Linked DNA regions of Pelosinus fermentans DSM 17108. The protein of the gene in region 1 binds, or shares a complex with, the protein of each later gene. Links are inferred from orthologs where the notes say so. Each region holds a gene or a part of one and is shown on either strand. Other genes may lie near its edges.

The links.
Region 2: the proteins of mfd (region 1) and uvrA are in contact, whole or in part, in a crystal structure (PDB 4DFC), measured with the Escherichia coli proteins. The link is inferred for Pelosinus fermentans DSM 17108 from one-to-one orthologs.

What each region holds. Positions count from the first base shown.
Region 1 is NZ_AKVN02000001.1:4,289,941-4,294,067, forward strand. The notes cover bases 322-4,126. They hold mfd (transcription-repair coupling factor), read right to left. Parts: upstream 3,792-4,126; coding sequence 522-3,791; downstream 322-521. Other genes in these bases: spoVT (stage V sporulation protein T), read right to left, coding at 322-351; FR7_RS19865 (anti-sigma-F factor Fin), read right to left, coding at 3,957-4,126. Also shown: more of spoVT, read right to left, coding at 1-321; more of FR7_RS19865, read right to left, coding at 4,127-4,127. UniProt on the Escherichia coli protein: Couples transcription and DNA repair by recognizing RNA polymerase (RNAP) stalled at DNA lesions. Mediates ATP-dependent release of RNAP and its truncated transcript from the DNA, and recruitment of nucleotide excision repair machinery to the damaged site.
Region 2 is NZ_AKVN02000001.1:996,404-1,000,070, reverse strand. What follows is about bases 6-3,350. They hold uvrA (excinuclease ABC subunit UvrA), read right to left. Parts: upstream 3,041-3,350; coding sequence 206-3,040; downstream 6-205. Other genes in these bases: uvrB (excinuclease ABC subunit UvrB), read right to left, coding at 3,197-3,350. In the rest of the region: more of uvrB, read right to left, coding at 3,351-3,667. UniProt on the Escherichia coli protein: The UvrABC repair system catalyzes the recognition and processing of DNA lesions. UvrA is an ATPase and a DNA-binding protein. A damage recognition complex composed of 2 UvrA and 2 UvrB subunits scans DNA for abnormalities.

The DNA.
Region 1 (4,127 bases):
AAGATTGTTCAATAAAACCGCTTTACGATCTTCCATAACTTTTTCCAGAGCTGATCCTAACGGTTTATTCATAAACTCCTTCTTTGAAGAACCAGCGACAGCAACTATCGTATCTCTGTCCGCTATTAAGATGATATGGCCGACTGCTTCATATAACGAATCGGCATATTCCTTTGCAAAATCACCTAGTTCGCTTACTGGAGAATATTTCTTTAAGATCACTTCCCCTTCTCGATCAACATATATCTCCAATGGATCACCTTCGCGAATCCTAAGTGTTCGCCTAATTTCTTTAGGTATTACAACTCTGCCTAAGTCATCAATTCTTCTTACAATTCCAGTGGCTTTCACCAGTATCCCCCCTTTTCTACAGTTTTTGACATCTGATTTCAGTGATAGTATATATCTTACGAGACATTTTTATTCACATACATGATGCCTAAAAATTTCTAAAAACAGGTATATAATACAAAAATATCATTTGCATGCAGGGATCTTAGGATTACCTTCTCTTTAACTTCTTAACAAAGCAAAGTTGTAAACACTTTGACTAGCCAATTCAGTAATTTATCATTGCTAATTTGTACGGTCTTGAGTCGAATACCTTCAGGATAAATCATAACACGAGCAGGAAATGCTTCTTTCAATGCCATGATCTGCTCAGGTTTTACATTTGGTTTATCAATAAATGCTACTTCTATATAATTGGGCTGCTGAATGACAGAACGAATACCAATGGCCCTGGAGAAATTTTTAATTTTCACTACTTCGAGCAAATTTAATACACAACCAGGCGGTTCCCCAAAACGATCAATTAATTCATCCACAAGATCGGAAATGTGTTTTTCATTTCTGCAGGCGGCAATCCGCTGGTATATTTCAATTTTATGCATGGCGTCACTAATATAGTCGCCACTTATATAGGCATCTACATTAAATTCCAGCACAGGTTCCACAGGCGCTTCTAACGTCCGCCCTGTCTTTAACTGCTGCACAGCTTCATCCAGTAAACGGCAGTACATTTCAAAACCTACACTTACAATATGTCCATGCTGCTGGGATCCTAACAAATTACCAGCTCCCCTGATTTCCAAATCACGCATAGCAATTTTAAAACCAGCCCCTAATTCTGCAAATTCTTTTATTGCCTGCAGCCGCTTTTCTGCAACCTCCGTCAGTACTTTATCCTGGCGGTAGGTAAAATAAGCAAAAGCCATACGATGGGATCGTCCTACCCGCCCTCGCATTTGATATAACTGAGACAAACCAAAATGATCAGCATCGTATACAATAATCGTATTCGCATTCGGCACATCAAGGCCGTTTTCAATGATACTTGTACATAATAATACATCATCAGTACCTTCATAAAAATCAAGCATAGCTTGTTCTAACATTTCTTCCGGCATTTGTCCATGAGCTACACGAATTTTAGCATCAGGTAGCATCTCTGCTAAACGGCGGTACATTTTATCTATAGTCTGTACTCGATTATAGACAAAGTATACCTGACCGCCTCGTTTTAATTCCCGCTTAATTGCATCACGCATCACTTCTTCATTGTATTCTACTACATAGCTTTGGACGGGGAATCGTTCTTCTGGCGGAGTCTCAATAATACTCATATCTCTTGCACCGACTAATGACATATGCAAGGTACGGGGAATTGGAGTCGCGCTTAATGTCAATACATCAATCCCCGCACTCCATTTTTTTAATTTTTCTTTCTGTTTTACACCAAAGCGCTGTTCTTCATCGACAATCAGCAATCCGATATTTTTAAATATAACATCTGATTGCAAAATACGATGGGTACCAATTAATACATCTACCTGCCCACTGACCAATGCCTCTATAGTCCCTCGCTGCTCTCTTGCATTCCTGAAGCGGCTGATTACATCTACGACTGGACCAAAGCCGGCAAAGCGGGCACTAATCGTCTGATAATGCTGCTGAGCTAACACAGTCGTCGGTACAAGTATCGCAACTTGTTTACCACCCATGACGGCTTTATACGCAGCACGAATGGCCACCTCTGTTTTGCCAAATCCCACATCACCGCATAATAAACGATCCATAGGCTGGCTTTTTTCCATGTCACTCTTAATTTCGATAATAGCACTGAGCTGATCAGGTGTTTCCTCATAAGGAAAGGCATCCTCAAACTCTTTTTGCCAAGGCGTATCAGGATCAAAGGCAAAACCGGATGCAACCTTCCTTTGTGCATAGATCTCCAATAATTCTTTCGCCATGTCTGCGACTGCTTTTTCTGCTTTCCCCTTGGCCTTTAACCAATCGCTGCCACCCATTTTATTTAAACGAGGTGCATCGCCTTCAGAGCCAATATACTTTTGCAGTAAATGTACCTGATCCGTGGGAACATAGAGTTTATCTTCCCCCGCATAACGAATATGCAGATAATCCTTATGTACATTTCCTACAATCAGAGTTTCTACTCCTACATATTTGCCAATCCCATGATTGATATGAACGACATAATCGCCAATCTTAATGTCACGAAAATAAGCAATTTGTTGACCTTTCCCTACTCTGGGACGAGGTTTTTTCTTCTGGCGGCCCATAATATCTTTTTCTGCAATTACTAAAAGATGGGCTTGAGGCAGTTCAAAGCCTGCTGAGAGTAGTCCAACCGTTATTAATACAGTACCTTCGGTCAAAGTATGGATGACATCAGAAAAAACGGCAGAAAGACCTTCCTCCGCCAAGGTATGCTGCAGCGATACGGCCTTTTCCTGATTAGACATAAAAATAATAGGGTAAGACTTATGCTCCTGGCAATTTTTTAATTCCGCAATCAGCATATCCATTTGACGATGAAAAGGCACAATGCCTTTGGCTGTAATACTAATAATTTCATCAGGCTGGGTATAAGGAATCTTTTGCAGCATTAAGGAAAGATATAACACATTGTAATGCCCTGCCACCGATACTATATCTGACCACGTAAAAGTGCTTTTCTTAATCTCTGGATTTTCTTTTACCAGTTTCCCCATCTGTTCGCGGATACGAGCAGTCTCGTCAAACACAATGGTTGAAATTGCTGGTAAATACGATAAAAACACCGTTGGAGTTCCACTTTTTTCAATCTCAGATAGGGGAAGAATATCCACTTGCTCTACGGCGTGCATCGATCGCTGTGAGGCAAGATCAAACTCCCGCAGGGAATCCACCTCATCACCAAATAACTCTAAACGAATCGGTACTTTACTGCTGATGGGGAAAATATCAACAATACCGCCTCTGGCACTAAACTGACCAAGCCCCTCCACTTGATCCACCCGTTCGTAGCCAAAACGTACCAGCGACTCTAGCAAATCTTCACGTATCATCTCTGATCCGTTACTAATTGTAATGCGATTATTTTCAAAGTGTTCCCGGGGCAGTACTCTTTGCATTGCTGCCTCAGGCGTGGCTAAGACGATTATATTTTCCCCTCGGATCAGCCGCCCCAAAACATCCATACGCTGAGCTGCCAACTCAACACCTTTTGCAACCGCTGTAAATGTAATAATATCTAAAGCCGGCAGTTCGAGAACAAGAGTATTGGGAAGCAGCGTGGCAAAATCTGCGCGCAGCTGTTCTACCGACTCATGATTACCAGTAACAATCACAGTAGGCTTAGGAGCAGACTGATATGCCGCTGCTAATAACGCGCTTTTTTGCACACCTGTTACGCCATAGATTTGGCTTTGACTCGCAGTCAATTGGGAAACGGCAATAACCCGCTTCATTCCAGGATCTTGTTTCATAATTTCAAATAATTTGTTCATAGCACCTCTTCCTATTATAAGAAAGCATTTCACACTGTACAATTTTGTGCATAGAAAAACCTTGGAGCCCTAAAGTGAAAAGGTAAAAAGGGGCTTTAGCTGTTGCTAAAGCCCTGCATCATTACTTCATTATACTTCGAACCTTATTGATTTAATCCATTTTTTTTAATGTAAAAAATTGATTTGCTGTTGAACCGCTTTTTTTTCATGAAGTCCCAAAGTCTCTATACACTGATCGCACAAGGAATGAACATGCATGGTATTTTCTTTCGTATCAACTTTTATTATATCTTGACGCTCTTCAGCCGTCAAGCAATCAAAGCCAAACTTAACTTC
Region 2 (3,667 bases), 3.3 Mb from region 1 along the record:
ATAAAACAATTGAAACGCGAAGACACGAAGAATAACTAACTTTTCTTTTGTCATTGCGAACGGAGTGAAGCAATCTCTTAACAAGTAAAGGATTGCTTCGCTATGCTCGCAATGACAAATTTCGTAATATTCATTACCTTCGCATCTTCGCGTTTCAAAAAGTTTTTGCTTTTCCTCGTAAAAACGAGCGTTTTTTTCTTACACCTTACTCCCGTATTCCTCTTTCCAGAATTGGCGCTAGAAATTGTCCTGTGTAGGAAGCCTTGACCTTTACGATGTCTTCCGGAGTTCCTTTGGCAACAATGGTACCACCGCGGCTGCCGCCTTCTGGTCCTAGGTCAATTACATAATCCGCAGTCTTAATGACATCCAGATTATGCTCAATCACTACAACGGTGTCTCCTCCATCGACCAAACGCTGCAGCACGATAAGCAGACGGTGAATATCAGCCGTATGCAGACCGGTAGTAGGCTCATCAAGAATATAGAGCGTCTTACCTGTACTGCGTCTTGCCAATTCCGTTGCCAATTTAATCCGCTGGGCTTCTCCTCCAGAAAGAGTCGTAGCAGGTTGTCCTAATTTAATATATCCTAAACCAACGTCCTGCAGAATTTGCAGTTTACGCTGAAGTTTAGGCAGGTTTTGGAAGAATTCTACTCCTTCGTCCACTACCATATCCAGAACCTGAGAAATACTCTTCCCTTTATAACGAACCTCTAGGGTTTCCCGATTATAGCGAGCCCCTTTACACACTTCACAAGGAACATATACGTCAGGTAAAAAATGCATTTCGATCTTAATAATCCCATCACCGCGGCAGGCCTCGCATCGTCCGCCTTTTACATTAAAGCTGAAACGTCCAGGCTTATATCCCCGCATTTTTGCTTCCTGGGTTTGGCTGAATACTTCGCGAATAACATCAAACAAGCCTGTGTACGTAGCTGGATTGGAGCGAGGGGTACGACCGATGGGCGACTGATCGATCTCAATAATTTTATCAATATATTCTACACCACGAATATCATCATGAGCACCAGGCCGAGTCTTTGTACCTCGATATACCCGTCCTGCCAGCCCTTTGTATAAAATCTCATTTACCAGAGTACTCTTGCCTGAGCCAGATACACCTGTCACAGCAGTAAACACACCTAAAGGAAATTTTACTGTTAATTTTTTCAGATTGTTTTCTTTCGCTCCCACTACTTCCAGCCATTTTCCATTGGGTTTACGCCGCACAGCAGGTACCGGGATATACTTGCTCCCCTTCAAATACTGACCTGTGATGGACTCTGGGCAAGCCTTGATCTCTTCTACGGTTCCTTGAACTACCACTTGTCCGCCATGAGCGCCAGCAGCCGGACCAATATCAATAATGTGATCGGCTTCATACATGGTATCTTCATCATGCTCAACTACCAGCAGGCTATTGCCTACATCCCGTAAATGCTTTAAGGTCGTTAACAGACGGTTGTTATCCCGCTGATGCAAGCCAATGCTTGGTTCATCCAGTATATACAGTACCCCTACCAGCCCGGAGCCAATCTGAGTAGCCAGCCGTATGCGCTGGGCTTCTCCCCCTGATAAGGTTCCTGCGGCCCGGCTGAGAGTCAAATAATCTAATCCCACATTCAGCAAAAATCCCAAACGAGCGTGAATCTCTTTTAGAATTTGGTGAGCAATGGCTTTCTCCCTATTTGTTAAATCTAAATTAGAAAAGAAATCCTGGGTTTCTGCAATGGTTCCCGCCGTTACCTCATAGATATTTTTACCGCCAACCTTAACCGACAAGGTTTCGGGCTTTAATCTGGCTCCCTTACACGTGGGGCAGGGTTTAGAACTCATATATTCTTCAATATCTTCCCGGGACCAATCAGATACCGTTTCCCGGTACCGACGATTTAATAACGGGATCACACCTTCAAAAACAGCGTGATAGGTTTTTGTTTCCCCATACATGTTATCATATTCAAAATCAAACTGTTCTACACCTGAACCTGTCATAATAATTTCTTGCACTTGTGAAGATAAGTTTTCCCAGGTGTCATGTAAAGAGTAATTATATTTATCCAGTACTGCTTCTAACTGGCACATAAAATAGGAATTTATGTTTTTACTCAAAGGAGTGATGGCGCCATCAATAAGAGCCTTGCTAGTATCAGGGACAATTAAAGAGCGGTCCACTTCCATATTGTTTCCTAAGCCGGTACAATCCGGGCACGCACCAAAAGGGCTATTGAAGGAAAACATCCGGGGAGCAATTTCAGGCAGACTAATACCGCATTCGATACAAGCAAAATTCTGGCTGAAGATTCGTTCCTGATCTCCTACGACATCCACATTTACCACGCCTTCTCCCAAGGTGAGAGCTGTCTCCAGAGAATCCGCCAGCCGCTGATTGATTCCTTCTCGCAGGACAATCCGATCTACTACCACTTCGATGGTGTGCTTTTTATTTTTTTCTAACTTGATTTCATCTGCCACATCACGAATTTCCCCATCAACTCGTACCCGGACATATCCATTCTTACGAATATCTTCCAGCACTTTTTGATGTTCGCCTTTTTTTCCTCGTATGACTCCGGCAATAAGCATCAGACGAGTCCCCTCAGGCAAAGCCACCAACTGATCAACCATCTGTTCGATGGTTTGCTGGGTAATGGGCTTACCGCATTTCGGACAATGAGGACGGCCTGCTCTGGCAAACAGCAGACGCAAATAGTCATAGATTTCTGTTACTGTCCCAACTGTGGAACGAGGATTACGGCTGGTTGTTTTCTGATCAATGGAAATGGCAGGAGACAGCCCCTCAATATAATCCACATCCGGCTTGTCCATCTGCCCCAAAAACTGACGGGCATAAGCAGACAAGGATTCCACATAACGCCGCTGCCCTTCCGCATAAATGGTATCAAAGGCCAAAGAAGACTTACCTGACCCGCTTAACCCTGTAATGACAACCAGCTCATTACGGGGAATCTCAATATCAATATTTTTCAAATTGTGCTGCCTTGCACCCTTAATAACAATCTTTTCTTTCATTGGTATATTCCTTTCTGACTCTAATCTATAAGTCCCATATGATGTAAAAAAAGCTGAAACACGAAGGCACGAAGATTTTACGAAGAAATAATATTAATGAAAACTTTTCGTGTCCCTTCGTGTACCGTGATAGCGGTTTCGCGTCTTCGCGTTTAATCATTTTTTACTCTTCTTGCTCTTTGGAGATTTCTCTTTTACTACCTTCCCTACCCTGCCTTTTAGTTCTACGATCATATCTCTGAGTTCGGCGGCGCGTTCGAATTCCAGTTGCTTGGAGGCGAGGCGCATTTCCTTTTCCAGATTGCCGATCAGATCTAACATTTCACTCTGGCTCATATTGCCTAAGCGGTCTGTTCGATACAGTTCAGGGCTTTCAGCCACTTTTGTCGTTTCAATCAGCTCTTTAACCCGTTTTTGAATGGTGGTGGGAGTAATGCCATATTCCTCGTTATACGCCATCTGGATATCTCGGCGGCGATCCGTTTCTTCCATGGCTCGTGCCATGGATTTGGTAATCACATCAGCATACATAATAACCCGGCCATTCACATTACGAGCTGCTCTGCCGATGGTCTGAATCAAAGAAGTATCAGACCGCAAAAATCCCTCTTTATCCGCATCCAAAAT